3 regions of the Amycolatopsis sp. NPDC043887 genome follow, and region 1 is predicted to be linked to each of the others. Evidence: riboswitches for the same ligand, from Rfam matches in the RefSeq annotation. Region 1 holds a riboswitch; each other region holds the start of a gene.
The links. A riboswitch is a leader RNA that binds a small molecule or an ion and turns the genes downstream of it on or off. The one in region 1 is predicted to bind cobalamin.
Positions count from the first base shown of each region.

Region 2: linked by a shared signal. The riboswitch ahead of metE (5-methyltetrahydropteroyltriglutamate--homocysteine S-methyltransferase) and the one ahead of AC069H_RS17450 (peptidase) in region 1 are both predicted to bind cobalamin.
Region 3: linked by a shared signal. The riboswitch ahead of AC069H_RS18300 (ABC transporter substrate-binding protein) and the one ahead of AC069H_RS17450 (peptidase) in region 1 are both predicted to bind cobalamin.

Region 1 is NZ_JBWKEB010000006.1:81,473-86,924, forward strand. Features, by position in the region: gene AC069H_RS17435 (ABC transporter substrate-binding protein) at 1-110, opposite strand, end outside; gene AC069H_RS17440 (flagellar hook-length control protein FliK) at 107-685, opposite strand; gene AC069H_RS17445 (hypothetical protein) at 682-3,126, opposite strand; cobalamin riboswitch at 3,216-3,283, opposite strand; cobalamin riboswitch at 3,396-3,522, shown strand; gene AC069H_RS17450 (peptidase) at 3,555-4,559, shown strand; gene AC069H_RS17455 (helix-turn-helix transcriptional regulator) at 4,745-5,452, opposite strand, start outside.
Region 2 is NZ_JBWKEB010000004.1:67,547-72,998, forward strand. Features, by position in the region: gene metE (5-methyltetrahydropteroyltriglutamate--homocysteine S-methyltransferase) at 83-2,356, opposite strand; cobalamin riboswitch at 2,456-2,678, opposite strand; gene AC069H_RS12480 (ribonucleotide-diphosphate reductase subunit beta) at 2,833-3,909, opposite strand; gene AC069H_RS12485 (ribonucleoside-diphosphate reductase subunit alpha) at 3,984-5,452, opposite strand, start outside.
Region 3 is NZ_JBWKEB010000006.1:246,530-251,981, reverse strand. Features, by position in the region: gene AC069H_RS18310 (ABC transporter permease) at 1-613, opposite strand, end outside; gene AC069H_RS18305 (ABC transporter permease) at 607-1,548, opposite strand; gene AC069H_RS18300 (ABC transporter substrate-binding protein) at 1,550-3,058, opposite strand; cobalamin riboswitch at 3,139-3,290, opposite strand; gene AC069H_RS18295 (class I SAM-dependent methyltransferase) at 3,329-4,072, shown strand; gene AC069H_RS18290 (TMEM175 family protein) at 4,092-4,727, opposite strand; gene AC069H_RS18285 (DUF6790 family protein) at 4,747-5,271, opposite strand; gene AC069H_RS18280 (MarR family winged helix-turn-helix transcriptional regulator) at 5,329-5,452, shown strand, end outside.

The sequences.
Region 1 (5,452 bases):
GCGTCCTTGCAGAACCCGGGATACCCCTTGCTCTGGTCGACGGCGTGCGCGGAGGGTGCCGTGGCGGCGATCAGGAAGACCGCCGCCACCGCGGGAAGAACCCTCCTCACGGGATGGCCGGGTTCCTCGGCGTGACACCGGGCGGCGGGTTGGTCGACGCCGACTTGTTCAGCGAGAACGACCAGCCCTCGAAGCCGCCGGGGGTCACGTTCCGGTTGACGGCGCCGGAGGTGCTGTAGGTCCAGGTCGAGCCGGAACCGTCCGCGTGCCAGTAACCCCAGTACGCGCCGGTGGGCGGAGTGGTGACGCACGCCTCCTTGTAGTTCGGGTTGGTCGACAGCGGGAGGGTCTCCGTCGCGGACGGGCGGCCTTCCACGCGGCAGACGAAAGCGAGCCCCCAGCGTGCGGTGCCGGCGACCGCGATCCCCGCGTCCTGCAAGGCCTTGATGCCCGTGCGGGCGGTACCCGGCGAGGCGTTGGGCGAGCAGCGGGTGATCGTCGGCGCGGCGGTCCCGCCGTTGCCGTCCAGTTCCTGGAAGTCGACCACGACGGTGACCCCGGTGAGCGCGTCGGCGCCGGTGCAGATCCCGGCGTAGCCCTTGGTCGTGTCGACCGCGTTCGCGGGTGCGGCGGAAAGCCCGATCAGTCCGATGAGGACGGACGTCACGGCCAGCATTCTCTTCATGGTGTTGCCCCCTTTTTCTTGGTGAAACGGCGAAGTACGAAAACCAGTGCGATCACGGTGAGCAGCAGCAGGACGGCCAGCCCGGCGAGTCCCCAGATCAGCCATGACGGCGGGGAGCCGGACTGCTCCGCGGCCAGTACCGGTGCGCCGGACGGATTCGCCTCGGTCAGCGGCAGCCGGATCGCGGGCGAGAGCGGCGAATCAGGTGCGGTCAGCCACGATCGGCCCGCGACTCCTTGCGCCGCGGCCAGACTGGTCGGGAAATCGGTCGCCCCGGCGGATCCCTTGGCTAGACCGCCATCGGCTTGGACCAGTTCGCCCAGTGACCGCGCCGTTCCGCTCGCGTCGAGGCCGGCGGTCTGCCGCGCGGCGGCGACGGCGGCGCTGAGCGCGACGTCCGGCTCTCCGCCCTCTCCAGTGACCATGCCCTCGCCGGTCGGCCGGACGCCGAGCGCGCCCACCGCGGAGACGAACGCCGACACGCGCCGCTCGCTCCAGCCGTCCGGGCGCCTGGACGGGGGCGCGGCGTCGGTGTGCGGACGGGCGGCGAGCGCGGTGACCGCGGCGGCGGTCGCGGCGAGGTCGCCGGAGCCGCACTCCACGGTGTCGAGATGCTTCGGGAAGGTTCCGTCGGCGCACTGGCGCGAAAGGAGCAGTTCGACCGCAGGACCGGGATCGGCCACGGTGGCGAGCACCGCCCAAGCGTGCCGCTCCACCGTCTCGTCGGCGTCGGCGAACGATCCGGTGTCGGTGAACTTGCCGTCGGTGCCGCGCAGCTTCACCAGATCGGAGCGCAGTTGCCCGGCGACGTCGGCCTTCGCGAACTCGGCGACGAGCACGAGTTTCGCGAGCGGTTCGGCATACGACGCCTCACCTTGCTCGTAGGGCGCGCCGTGGGCATAGGCCCGTACGGCTTCCGGCTTCACCAGGAACTGCGACGCGCGGGCGACGGAGTCCGGCTGCTGGTCCAGCGCTCGCAGGGCCAGCACCACGTCGGCGGTGGCGTCGTAGTCGACGTAGGTCTTGCCGTCCTCGGTCACCTCGACGTGGTCACCGCCGGTGAGCCGGTTCGCCAGGTAGGCGCCGAGACGGGCGGCCGGTGTCGCCGTATCCGGGGTGGCGATCGTGGCCGGTGGCTGGACGACCGTGGACGCCCTGGTCGTGCCTGCATTCCTGGGTCTGGGCGGCGGCGTCACCGACTTCGTGATGGTGGTCGTCGTGGGAGCCGGGATGCTGCTGGTAGGCGGCTGAGTTTTGCCCTTCGCGAGCGCGTAGAAGCCGATCTGGGACAAGCCGAGCGAAGCCTGGGCACCCGCGCGGATCCAGGTGTCGACCCCGCTGATACCCGAGGTGCGCGCGTCCTCGTAGGCGGCGGGGTTGTAGGCGATCGCGCCGATTTCGCCCGCGAGCCTGGTGCCGGAGTCGGCGGCGTTCGCCTGCGCGGATTTGAGGTACCGCACACCCTTGTCCACCGCCGCGTCCGCGCCGCCCGCGTCGGCGAGCGCTTGGACGATCATGCCGGTGCTGTTGGTGTTCGGTGCCTCGGTGCTGACGCCGCCGCCCCAGCCGCCGCCGGGATCCTGGTCCGCCTTGAGCCAGGAGACGGCTTTGGCGATCGGGGCGTCGAGTCCGGTCGCGCCAGCCTTCCGTGCGGCCAGCAGCGCCGAGAGCGCGAGACCGGTGGCGTCACCGTCGGTCGGGGAAAGGTCGAGCGGCTTGCCTTCGTCGCAGGTCGAAACCTTGTCGCCGCTCGGGGTGACATGGTCGCCGGTCTCGTTCGTGGGGATGTATTTGAACTCAAGGCGGAAGTAGCCCTCGGAACACTGCTGGGCCAGCAACCTGTCGATGGCGATCCGGTCGTTCTCGCCCGCCGCGGCGAGCCCGATGACGCCGAGCGCCTGTCCGAACGTGTTCGCGTCGTTGTTCACCGCGCCGGCGAGGTCCGGATCTTTGGAGTAGTCGCTGATCCGGCCCTTGTCGGGGCCCTTGCGCATGATCGCGGCATGGGTCTCGGCGACCAGGTCGTACCCGTCGACGTGTCGCGGGTCCCTGCCGGAAACCTGGGCGGCGACCAGCGTCTTGGCGAGCGAGCCCCCGACGATGACCTTGTCGTATCCGGCACCGGGGACCAGTCCGTCCCAGGTGAAGTAGTCGGTGGCGTGGCCTTCGTCGTCGAGGAACCTCATGATCGGCTCGGCCTTGGCGCCATCGCCCGACGCGTACAACGCGAAAAGCACGTCGAGCATCAGGCCGTGGTCTGGCAATGCGGCCCCGTTGGGGTTCTCGAGCGTGCCGTCCGGCTTCAGCTTCGTCGCGAGCCAGCGGGAATTCGCCTTCGCAGCGCCAGGATCGTTCGCGGCGGTGGCCGTCCCGGTGAGCAGCGCGGCGACCACGCCGACACTGACGGCGAACGCCACTGCGGCGAGGGACCGGCGGCGCATGACTCCTCCTTGCGGCATGACGGAGGACAGGCGCGGACGCCGCGGTCACCCCTGTTTATCGCGACAGTGGTTCGTTCATCCGCCCGTTCGGTATCCCGGCTCGCCCTGGTGAAGGGCCCACGGTTGCGCGACAGCGCCGGATTTCGACCGGCTTCCCCGTCACGGGCGGCGGTGTGCAGTTGTCGAGCCGATCGAGGTTAACACTCGATCACCTCCGGCAGGCACCGCTGACCAGGTCGGTTGCCAGGATCACATCGAAACTCGCGCTCTGGCGGTACTCTTCGGTTCGTCCGATTCAGCGCGGTCGTGGGGGAAGTCCGGTGAGAGTCCGGCGCTGTCCCGCAACGGTGTGCCCTCCAGGCGAGCCCGGTCACCCACGTCGCGCGGTGTCACCGACTCCTGTCGTGGAAATGCGGGAAAGGGTTCTCATGAGACGTTTGGTTTTCGCTGTCGCCCTGCTGTGCGGCATCGGGCTGGTCGCCGCTCCGGCGGCGGCCGCGGCCACCCACAACAAGGCGGACGCCGCCGCGGGCTGGCTCGCGAGGCAGCTGGCCGACGGGGAAAGGTTCGAGGCCGACTTCGGCGGCCAGAAGTTCCCCGACCAGGGTTTGACGATCGACGCGATCTTCGCGTTCGCCGCGGCCGGGGTGTCGGACACGAACGCGGGCAAGGCGATCACCTGGCTGGCGAAACCGGAGATCACCACGGGCTACGTCGGCAGCGGCACCGAGGCGTACGCGGGCGCGCACGCCAAGCTGTTGCTCGCCGCGCAGGTTCGCGGCAAGAACCCGGCGTCGTTCGGCGGCGTCGACCTGAAGGCGGGCCTGCTCTCGCTGCTGACGCCGTCCGGGCGGTTCTCCGACCGGTCCGAATACGGCGACTACTCCAACGCCCTCTCGCAGTCACTCGCCTTGCTGGCGCTGGACCGCACCGGCGACGTCCCGGCGCAGGCCGTGACGTTCCTCGCGGGCACCCAGTGCCCCGACGGCGGTTTCCCGCTGAACTTCGGCGAAGCGACGTGCACGAGCGACGTCGACGCGACCGCGACGGTCGTGCAGGCCTTGCGCGCCACCGGTGACCCGGTGAACGCCGGGGAGGGCACCTCCTGGCTGGTCACCAAGCAGCACCCGAACGGCGGCTTCGGTTTCTCCACCAACGCGCCGAACGCGAACAGCACCGGTCTCGCCGCGCAGGCGCTGGCCGGGCACCGCCCCGCCGCCGCCATCAAGGCGCGGGAATTCCTGCGGTCACTGCAGACCGGCTGCGCCGGCGCCGAGGCGGACCGCGGCGCGATCGCCTACGACGCCACGGGCCTGAACCCGTCGACCGCCCCGCGCGCGACCGCGCAGGCGATCCTCGGCCTGGCCAGGGTTCCGCTGAGCGACCTGCACGGCGGCGGGCGTCCGCAGGCCCCGGTCCTCGCCTGCCCGTGACGTGAGACTGGCCCCGTAACTCGCGTGCTCAGAGACGGAACACGCGTGCTTGAACGCCGAACTCGCGTGCTCAGAGGCGGAACTCGCCGCGCGGACCTCCACGCGGCATATTCCGCCTCCAGGCACGCGAGTTCCGCCTCTGAGCACGCGAGTTCCGCCTCCAGGCACGCGAGTCACGAGCAGCGTCACTCGCCGGCGGCGACGCGGCGCGCGAGTTCCACCCGGGACCGCACACCCAATGCCGTGAAGATGTTCCGCAGGTGGTGATCCACCGTGCGATGGCTGATCACCAGCCGCCGCGCGATCTCCTTGTTCGTCTCCCCCGCCGCCACCAGGCGGGTGATGGCGTCCTGCTGCGGTGTGAGGCCGGCGAGCGATCGGTGCGGCGAGTCGACGGTCTCGCCGGTCGCTCGCAGCCCGGCCCTTGCCCGTTCGGCGAACCGGGTCGCGCCGACGTTTTCGAAGCCCCGCAAGGCATCGCGGAACTGGTCGCGGGCGTCCCGGGTCCGCCGATGCCGTCGCAGCAAGGTGGCGTAGGCGAACCGGGTCCTGGCGAGTTCCATCGCGCCGCCCGCCCGCCGGTGCGCCTCGATGGCCAGGACGAAACGCCGTTCCGCCACACCGGGATCCGGCGCGGTCAGCGCGTGACAGCGGTGGCTCAGCGCGAGCCAGCAGGGTTCCGCGCCCGCGAGGGTCCAGCGGTCGAACGCCTCCAGCGCGGTCAGTGCGCGTTCGGGCCGTCCGGAACAGACGGCCGCCTCGACGAGTTGCGGGGTGGCCAGCACGCGGATCACCGGCTGGTCGCCGGAAACACCCGAAGCGAGGTCTTCGAGCCTGCTCAGCGCGTCGTCGGGCCGGTCTTCGGCCAGGTCCAGACAGGCGTTCGCCCACGC
Region 2 (5,452 bases), on a different contig from region 1:
GTCCTGACAATACCCCGGTGGAAGTTCCGTGAAGGCCTCCTTCACTACCTTGAGGGTAGGGAAGGAGGCCTTCACGGACCGGTCAGGCCAGTTCGGCGCGGACCACGCGGGCGGCCGCGACCAGGTTCCGCAGCGCCGGTTCGACCTCGGCGTACCCGCGGGTCTTCAGACCGCAGTCCGGGTTGACCCAGATCCGCTCGGCGGGCACGGCGCCGACGGCGGTCCGCAGCAGCCCGCTGACCTCGTCGACCGCGGGGACGCGCGGCGAATGGATGTCGTAGACGCCAGGCCCGACGCCGCGGCCGAAGCCCGCCGCGCCGAGGTCGGTGACGACCTCCATCTTCGACCGCGCGGCCTCGATGCTGGTGACGTCGGCGTCGAGCGCGTCGATCGCCTTGACCACGTCGCCGAATTCCGAGTAGCACATATGGGTGTGGATCTGCGTCGCGTCGTCGATTCCGGAAGTCGCCAGCCGGAACGACGAAACCGCCCACGCGAAGTACGCCTCGTGCGCCGCCGCGCGCAGCGGGAGCAGCTCCCGCAGCGCCGGCTCATCCACCTGGATGACGCGGATGCCCGCCTCCTGCAGTTCGTGCACTTCGTCGCGGATGGCCAGCGCCACCTGACGGGCGGTCTCGCCCAGCGGCTGATCGTCGCGGACGAACGACCACGCCAGGATCGTCACCGGTCCGGTCAGCATGCCTTTGACGGGTTTGCCGGTCAGGCCCTGCGCGTAGCGCGCCCACTCGACGGTCATCGGCTCCGGCCGGGAGACGTCGCCGTACAGGATCGGCGGCCGGACGCAGCGCGAACCGTAGGACTGTACCCAGCCGAAGTCGGTGGCCGCGAACCCGGCCAGCCGCTCGGCGAAGTACTGCACCATGTCGTTGCGCTCGGGTTCGCCGTGCACCAGCACGTCCAGGCCGAGGTCCTCCTGCAGCCGGACGACGCGCTCGATCTCCGCCTTCATCGCGGCTTCGTAGCCCGCGTCGTCCAGCGAACCCGCCTTGTGCGCGGCCCGCGCCTTGCGGACGTCGGTGGTCTGCGGGAACGAGCCGATCGTCGTGCTCGGCAACGGCGGCAGCTTCAGCGCGGCCTGCTGAGCCGCCGCGCGCCGGGCGTAGGGGGAGCGGACGGTGTCCTCCGGCCGCAGTGCCTCCAGCCGGGCGCGGACCCCGCTGTCGGCCAGGTCGGCCGCCGTCGCGCGATCCGTGGCCGCGGCACGGGCGGCGGAGAGGTCGACGCCCTCTTCCTTCAGCGCGCGCCCGAGCAAGACGACCTCGTCGACCTTCTGCCTGGCGAAGGCGAGCCAGCCCTTCAGACGCGGGTGCAGTCCGTCCTCCCGCTCGACGTCGTAGGGCACGTGAAGCAATGAGCAGGACGTCGACACGCTGACCGATTTCGCGATACCCAGCAGCATCGCCGCTCGGCTGAGCGCGCGGGTCGGATCCGTGCGCCAGACGTTGCGCCCGTCCACGACACCGGCCAGCACCTCCTTGTCCCGCAGGGCGGGTTCGGCGGCGACGGCGTCCACAAAGGACTCATCGGTGACGAGGTCGACCGCGATGGCGTCGATCGGAGAGCGCGCGAGCACACCCAAGCCACGGCCGAGACCGCCGAAGTACCCGGCGACCAGGATCTTGGGCCGCGCGGTCTCCTTCGCGAGCCGGTGGTAGGCGCGGATGAGCGCGTTGAGCTCCCTCTCGGTGCGGTCCGCGGCGAAGGCGGGTTCGTCGAACTGAACCCACTCGACGCCTTCGTCGTGCAGTCGGCGCAGCAGCTCGACGTAGCCGTCGAGGAGGTTGTCGAGCAGGTCCAGCGGTCGGAAGTCCTCCGGAGCGGTCTCGGCCGGCTTCGCGAGCAGCAGGAACGTCACCGGGCCCACCAGCACCGGCCGGGTCTCGACACCGACCGCACGGGCTTCGCGGTATTCGTCGAGCGGTTTGGTGCCGGTGAGCGAGAACGTCGTGTCCGGGCCGAGTTCGGGGACGAGGTAGTGGTAGTTCGTGTTGAACCACTTCGTCATCTCCATCGCCGGCGCGTCCTGCACCCCGCGTGCGGCGGCGAAGTAGGTGTCGAGCGGCGAGAGACCGAGCGTCGTGAAGCGCTCCGGCAGCGCTCCGAACAGTTCGGTGGTGTCGAGCACCTGGTCATAGTGGGAGAAGGTGTTGGAGGGGACGGATTTCAGTCCCGCGTCCTTGAGTTCCCGCCAGGTCCTGGTGCGCAGCGCGCGGCCGGTGCCCAGTAGTTCGGCCTCGTCGATCTTGCCCGCCCAGTAGCGTTCGAGTGAACGCTTGAGTTCCCTGTCCGGTCCGATCCGGGGGTAGCCCAGCACAGTCGTGCCGATTTCGGTCACAGCTCTCTCCTCGCGAGCTTGTCGGGCGAGCCCGGAGCGCGCGGGGATGACCGCCGTTCGGTCGTGCCCATCCCACGAGGCCCGGACTCACGCACGCCGTCGGCGCGCGTACCACGGGCAGGTCTTCGGACTCGTGGGCGACTCGCTCGTTCCTACCGGCCGTCGCTTCCCGGGGCGCCATGTCCCAGTGCTTTACCGTGTCTCGCACGGTGACGGCTTTCGTTCCCACATACCGCTGCGGGGCAGTCCCGGATTCGCACCGGGTTCCCTGTTACCTCGACCGGCCTGGGAGGCCGGGCGAACCAGTAGCACCCAGGAGCGTACCGAATTCGGGTCTCGCGTGACTGGAGGCGTAACTCACGTGATCGGAGGCGGAACACGCGTGCCTGGAGACGGAACACGCCGGGCGGAAGTCCGCCCGGCGTGTTCCGTGTTCAAGCACGCGAGTCACGTGCCTGAGCACGCGAGTTCGGGGTTCAGTCCCAGTCGAGGGCACCACCGGACTGGTACTCGATGACGCGGGTCTCGAAGAAGTTCTTCTCCTTCTTGAGGTCCATCGCCTCCGACATCCACGGGAACGGGTTCTCCGTCTCGCCGAAGATCGGCGCGAGACCGATCTGCTGCGCCCGCCGGTCGGTGATGAAGTGCATGTACTGCTCGATCAGCTCGGCCGAGAGCCCGAGCATGCCGCGCGGCATGGTGTCGCGGGCGTAGGCGACCTCGAGTTCGCACGCCTCGGTCAGCATGGTGCGGACCTCGGCCTGGAACTCCTCGGTCCACAGGTGCGGGTTCTCGATCTTGATCTGGTTGATGCAGTCGATGCCGAAGTTCAGGTGGATCGACTCGTCGCGCAGGATGTACTGGTACTGCTCGGCGATGCCGACCATCTTGTTCCGGCGGCCGAGCGACAGGATCTGCGCGAAGCCGGTGTAGAACCACATGCCCTCGAAGATCACGTAGAACGCGACGAGGTCACGCAGGAAGGCCTGGTCGGCCTCCGGCGTCCCGGTCTCGAAGTCCGGGTTCTCCAGGTTCTGCGTGTACTTCAGCGCCCACGCGTCCTTGTCCGAGATGGACGGGACCTCGCGGTACATGTTGAACAGCTCGCCCTCGACCAGGCCGAGGCTCTCGCAGATGTACTGGAAGGTGTGCGTGTGCACGGCCTCCTCGAACGCCTGGCGCAGCAGGTACTGGCGGCATTCGGGGTTGGTGATCTGCCGGTATACCGCGAGCACGATGTTGTTGGCCACCAGCGATTCCGCGGTGGCGAAGAAACCGAGGTTGCGCTTGAGCATGGTGCGCTCGTCCTCGGTGAGGCCGTCGGGCGACTTCCACAGCGCGATGTCGGCCTGCATGGCGACCTCGGTCGGCATCCAGTGGTTGTTGCAGCCGGCGAGGTACTTCTCCCACGCCCAGGTGTACTTCATCGGCAGCAGCTGGTTGACGTCGGCGCGGGCGTTGATCATCCGCTTGTCGTCGACGTTGATGCGGGCGGCGCCGACTTCGATCTCACCGAGGCCGGTGGCGTCGGTGGAGGCGTCAAAGGTGGTCATGAAGGGCACACTCCAAGAGGCGTCGTGAGTGGTAAGGACGGTTCTAACCGCCCTTACCACTCACGAGGATGTCGTTACTGGCAGGCTTCGCAGTCGGGGTCGTCGATCCGGCAGGCGGCGCCGTCGGCGGCGACGAAGTCGACGTCCGAGACCTTCGGCATCTCCTTCGGCTCCGGCTTGGCGGCCGGTGCGGGCGCGGTGACCGGCACGGCCGGGACCGCGGCGGAAGCCGACGGGGCGGGCGAAGCGGCGGGAGCCGGGGCCGGCGCGGCGGGCTTCGGCGAAGCGGGTGCGGCGGGGGCCGGGGTGGCCGAGACCGCGTTCAGCTTGCCGTCGGTGCCGCGCAGGGTGCTCTTCTCCACGTGCGTCGCGGACCGCGCCCGCAGGTAGTACGTGGTCTTGAGGCCCTTGTGCCAGGCGTAGCGGTACAGCTCGTCGAGCTTGCGGCCGCTGGGCGCCGCGATGTACAGGTTCAGCGACTGAGCCTGGTCGATCCACTTCTGGCGCCGCGAACCGGCGTCCACCAGCCACTTGGACTCGATCTCGAACGCGGTCGCGTACAGCGCCTTCAGGTCGTCCGGCACGCGGTCGATCTGGCCGAGGCTGCCGTCGAAGTACTTGAGATCCGACACCATGACCTCGTCCCACAGCCCGCGCTCCTTGAGCGAGCGGACCAGGTGCGGGTTCACCACGGTGAAGTCACCGGACATGTTCGACTTGACGAACAGGTTCTGGAACAGCGGCTCGATCGACTGCCCGACCCCGCAGATGTTGGAGATCGTCGCGGTCGGCGCGATCGCCATCACATTGGAGTTGCGCATACCGACGGTCTTGACCCGCTCGCGCAGCGGCGCCCAGTCCAAAGTGGACGAGGTGTCGACGTCGAGCGCGTCGCCCTGCCGCGCGTCGATCAGCAGCTGCATCGAGTCGATCGGCAGGATTCCCTTGCTCCACAGGGAACCCTCGAACGTCTGGTACTGGCCGCGCTCCTCGGCGAGGTCGGTCGACGCCGAGATCGCGTAGTAGCTGATGTGCTCCATGCTGGTGTCCGCGAACTGCACGGCCTCGTCCGAGGACAGCGGGACACCGATCTCGAACAGCGCGTCCTGGAAACCCATCAGGCCCAGCCCGATCGGGCGGTGGCGCAGGTTGGAGCGGCGCGCCTCCGGGATCGTGTAGAAGTTGATGTCGATCACGTTGTCGAGCATGCGAACGGCCGTGCGCACGGTCTTCTCGAGGCGCTTCGTGTCGAGGCCCTCGGGGGTGACGTGCTTGAGCAGGTTCACCGAGCCGAGGTTGCAGACCGCGACCTCGTCGGTGGTGGTGTTCAGCGTGATCTCGGTGCACAGGTTGGACGAGTGCACGACACCCACGTGCTGCTGCGGCGAACGCAGGTTGCACGGGTCCTTGAAGGTGATCCACGGGTGGCCGGTCTCGAACAGCATGGTCAGCATGCGGCGCCACAGGTCGACCGCGCGGACCTTGCGGAACACCTTCAGCTCGCCACGCTCGGCGGCGGCCTCGTACTCGCGGTAGCGCTCGG
Region 3 (5,452 bases), 170 kb from region 1:
GTCCGAGGAAGTTCGCCGACGCCAGCAGGTAGAGCACCACGCCGAGCCGTGTGCCGGCGTCGGTCGCGACGGGGCCGGCGAGGTGCCGGGCGACGTACCCGAGCTGGACGCGCCACCACGGTTGTCCTTGCAAGGTGAGGGCTTCCACGGCTGTGCGGCAGCCAGGCGCCAAGGCCGCGGCCCGCACCACGCGGGTGATCGCGGGCAACTGGAGTACGGCGACGACGGGAATGAGCACGCCGGGCCCACGGTGCCCGGTCGCGGCGAGCACCATGAGCACCAGCAGCGACGGGAAGGCCAGTACGAGATCGAGGGACCGCATCACGGCCTCGTCGGCCAGCCGTCCCCGCCCGGCCGCGACGAGACCGAGCGGCACCCCGATCAGGTAGGCGAGCCCGAGTGCGGCGGCCGTCATGCCGATCACGGGGAACCCGCCCGCGAGGATCACCGTGAGCGCGTCGCGGCCGAGGACGTCGGTGCCGAGCGGATGAGCGGCGTCCGGTGCCTGCCACGGCGCGCCGACGGACTCCACGGGCCCCGCGATCACCGGCCCGGCCATCGCGAGCACCAGCGGCACCGCGAGGAGGGACCATCCGAACGTCCGCTTCACCATGTCGCGGGCTCCCGCTGCGGCGTGAGCCGATGCGCCACGAGGTCGGCGACCAGGTTCCCGAGCACGACCACGACGGCGAACGTCAGCACGTATCCCTGCACCTGCGGGATGTCCCGGTTCTGCACGGCTTCGACGAAACCTGTGCCGAGACCGGTGAACGCGAACAGGGATTCGACGATCACCGTGCCGGTCAGCAGCCCTTCGACGGCGCGGGCGAGTTGCTGCACGGCGGGGGCCGCGGCGGCGGGCAGGAGATGCCGCAGCACCACTGTGCGTTCGGACAGGCCGAGCAGGCGCAGATGCCCGGCCACCTGGCCCCGGGTCTGCTCGGCGATCCCGATCCGGAGCTGCCGGGCGACATCGCACAGCTGCCGGGCGACCAGCACGATCACCGGCAGTACGAGCACTTCGGGGCGCGCGGCCGGCTCGGTTCCGGCCGCGGTCGCCGGGAGCAAACCGGTGTAGACGGCGAATCCGGCGACCAACAGCAGACCGAGGACGAACTCGGGAATCGCGTGCAGGAACAGCGTGACCGAGGTGAGCACTCGGTCGATCATCGACCCTTCGCGCAGCCCACAGGTCACCCCGATGCCCAGCGCGAGCGGTACGAGCACGAGCAGGGTCACCCCGGCGAGCAGGGCGGTGGCGGCGAAGCGGCGGGCGATCTCCTCGGTCACCGGGGCGCCGGTCACGAGCGACCGGCCGAGATCACCGGTGAGCAGCCCGGAAAACCAGTGCCCGAACCGGTCGAGGATCGGCTGGTCGAGGCCGAGCCGGTGGCGCACGGTCGCCACCTGCTCGTCGGTGGCCTGCTCGCCGAGCACGACCGACGCCGCGTCGCCGGGGAGCAGCGCGGTCACGGCGAACGTCGCGATCAGCACGAACATCGCCTGCAGAACGGCGAAGCCCAGCCGCCGGGCGGCGTAACCCGGCACGTCAGGACAGCCGGGCGCGGTCGAACCTCGCCCAGTCGAAGGTGTTCGGCGGCGCGGACACCAATCCGGACACCCGCTTCGACACGCCGATCGTCCAGGTGCTGAACCCCCAGGCGAGCAGACCTCCGGATTCGTGCACGATCCGCTGGGCGTCACCGAACAGCGCCAGCCGGGCACTCTCGTCCGGGGTGGCCGCGGCCCGGTCCATGAGGGCGTCGAACCCCGGCGAGGCGAAACCGTTGACGTTGTTCGAACCGCCGGTCCGGAAGCGCTGATTGAGGAACGTCGGCACCGGCAGGGTCGCCGTACGGGTGAGCGCGGCGACCCCCTTGGTCTTGATCTCGCTGAAATAGGTGCTCGACGCGCGCGTGTTCGGTGTGACCTTCAGCCCGATTTCCCCGAGCTGCTGGGAAATCAGGGTGGCCGCGGTGGCGAAGCCCGGATCGACGTCGCTGGTTTCGACGGCGAAGGCCAGCCCCTCCGCGCCCGCCTCCCGGACGAGTGAGCGGGCCGCCTCGACATCGCGGCCGCGCTGGGGGATGCCGGTGGCGTACCCGCGGAGTCCTTTGCCGAACAGGTCGTTGCCGATCTCGCCGCGTCCGGCCAGTGCGACGCGGTTCAGCGCTTCTCTGTCCACTCCGGACAGTACGGCGCGCACCAGCCTCGGATCGGCGAACGGCGGCCGCGTCACGCGCAGCATCATGCCCTGCATCGTCGTTCCCTTGGCTTCGAGCAACGAGACGCGCCCGTCACCGGCCAAGCGGGCCGCGGTACCGGCCGCGAGATCGTGGGCGTAGTCGACCTGCCCGGACAGCAAGGCGTTGACGCGTGCGGCTTCCTCGTTGACCGGTACGAATTCCAGCTCGTCGATGCCCGGCGCGCCGTCCCAATGGGACTCGTTCTTGCGGAACACCGCCGGCCCGCCGGGGGTGAACGAGACGAAACGGAACGGACCGGAGCCGACCGGTGCCGTGAAATCCGTCGTCCCGGCGGGCACGATCTCCGCGCCGGGAGCGCCCCAGCCCGACGGGAACTCGAAGTCGGGAGCCGTCAGTGTCAGCTCGATTTCGGCAGGGGACACCGCTTTGCTGCGGCCGAAGTCCACCTTCGCGAAGTACTGCCGTGATGAGGACGCCAGTGCGGGATCGGCGATCCGCCGGAAGGTGTAGAGCACGTCGTCCGCCGTGACCGGACGGCCGTCGTGGAAGGCCGCTCGCCGCAGCCGGATCCGCCAGCGTGTGCCGGAATCGTCGCTTTCCCAGGACTCGGCCAGCCGCGGCCGCAACGAGGTGTCGGCGTTGTAGGCGACCAGCGTGTCGAAGAGCGCCTTGGCCCGCGCTTGGTCGACGAAAAGGGAGACCTGAGACGGGTCCAGGGTCTCCTTCGAGCCGCCCGCGGCGAACGCGACCCTCAACCGGCCGGTATCCGCCGGCGCGGTCCCGCACGCGGCCAGCGGCGTGAGAGCGGCCAGGGCGAGCAGCCGCCGGCGGGTGAGCGGATGGCGCGTCATAGGAACCTCCGGGACATCGAGCACTGTCCCGGGCGCGCGGCCGCACGTGAACGGGACCCCGCTCCGTACTCCACGACAGTTGGGGCTGGCGGTACCCGGCGGGCAGTCCGGCTCACGGCGCTGAGACGTCTTCCCAGGCCGTTCACGGTTGCGGGTCAGCGCCGGATTCACACCGGCTTCCCCCGACGGGCACCTTCTTGCGTTGTGGCGCCCACGGTAACCCATGCCAGGGGTGTGCTACACAGGATCAAGATCACGAAGGGGAGGCCGGTGGACGAGAAGCTCGCGGCGGACTGGGTGCGCCGGTGGGACATCCAGCAGGAACGCTACGTCGCGGACCGCGAAGAACGCTTCGCCGTGCTGATCGACGTCGTCGAGCACGTATGCCGTGACGTCGCCGAGCCGCTGGTGCTGGACCTCGGCTGCGGCCCGGGATCGCTGGCCACGAGGCTCGCCGGGCGGCTGCCGCGCGCACGGGTCATCGGCGTCGACAACGACCCGTTCCTGCTCGCCCTCGCCCGGGCCACCCGGCCGCGGCAGGCGGACATCGAGTACCTCCAGGCCGACCTCGCCGAGAGCGGCTGGCTGAAATGGGGGCCGGTCGACGCCGCCGTCTCGACGACCGCGTTGCACTGGCTGCGTCCCGAGCGGCTCGCCGACGTCTACCGTGACCTCGCCGGAGCGCTGAGGGAGGGCGGAGCGCTCGTCAACGGCGACCACCTCTACGACGAACAACCCGGTGTCCGCGACCTCGCCGAGGTGGTCAAGAACCGGCGGGCGGTCCGTGCCGGGGTCGGCGCCAACGAGGAATGGAAGGCCTGGTGGGCGGCGGTCGCCGCCGATCCCGCGCTGCGGGAGCGGTTCACGGCCGACGAGTTGCGCGGCATCTCGACCGGCTACGGCAACCGGCTGAGCCCGCAGGAGCACACCAGGCTGCTCCGGGAAGCGGGCTTCGCCGAAGTGGCGCCGGTGTGGCAGTCCGGCGACGACTACGTCCTGACGGCGCTGCGCTGACCCGGTCCGGTCAGGCCGCTCAGGTGCCGGACGACCTGCGGTCCTGGACGCGGCGGGCGACGGCGAGCGTGACAGGCGCCGCGAGCCAGCACAGGTAGGCGACGGCGTCGTCCGTCAGGAACGAGACGGGCACGGAGATCCCGAACACCGCGGCCAAGCAGACGCTGCGCGTCAGGCTCTGGGCGAACACCCGGGGCGGTCCGTCGGTCACGTACAGGTGTTCGCGCCGGATCTCCCTGATGATCAGCGCGAACGACGCGGAGGCCAGGACCTGCACCATCGCGTACAGGCTGAACCGGAGCGGGAACGCTCCCTCGGCGGTGATGACCCGCGTCGCGAACGGCATCAGGACCTGCATGAACAGCCAGACCAGGGTGAGGCTGATCAGGCGGCCGCTCAGCGAGCGGACGTAGGGGAAGATCTCGTGGTGCGCGCGCCAGTGGGCGGAGATCACCGCGAAGCCGAGCGCGAAGGCGAAGTATTCCTTGCCGTGGTCCGAGATCGAGCTCAGCATGGCGCCGGTGGTGTCGCCGTGGGGGATCGGGAGATCCAGCGCCAGCAAGGTGAGCGCGATCGCGATCACCGCGTCGACGAAGACGCTGAGCCGCTCGGCGGCGGCCTTTCCGGTCGCTTGGTCGGTCTGTGTCGTCGTCATGAGGACAGCTCCCGCGGGCTCAGGCGGCGAGTTCCGCGGCGGGCCGCGGGACGGTCGCGAGCCGCCGGGATCGCACGGCAAGGATGATCATGACCGCCGGGATCAGGATGTCGTTGACGAGGACTCCGCCGGTGTTGCCGGGGGAGTGGTCACCGTTGGCGAACCACTGGTGAACGTGGCCGATCGCGGCTCCCCAGAGGAACATCCCGCCGCCGATGCCGATGGTGACGCGTTCGCGCGCGGACGCCGAGGCGGCCCGGAAGCCCATCACGGCCAGCGCGAGGTTCGCGAAGGCGATCTCGAACATGAACGGCGTCCGGTCGAAGCCGATCGCCGTGGCCATGACCTCCGGGAAGGCGAGAAAAGCGACCGTCATCCACAGGCTGCCGCAGCCGAAGGCGCCGATGGCCCACCAGCGCTGCCAGATTTCGAGTCGTTCCTGAGGTGACGTCGAGTGGCGGGCACGGAGGAAGGCTCCGACGGCGGGCACGATGATCCAGACCAGCGGGAAGGCGGATTGGGCGAGGTAAGCGAAGGTGTCCATGGCTTTCAGTCTTACCTAGTTAATATTAACTCGTCAACACTCTGGTATGGTGAGATCGTGGACGACGGACTCGCGGACTTGCTGCACCGGGTGGTCATGCTGATGGGCGAAGCGGCCCGGCGGCGCGCTGACGGCCCCGATGGTTTGACTTACAGCCAGATACGGCTTTTGGGCACGCTCG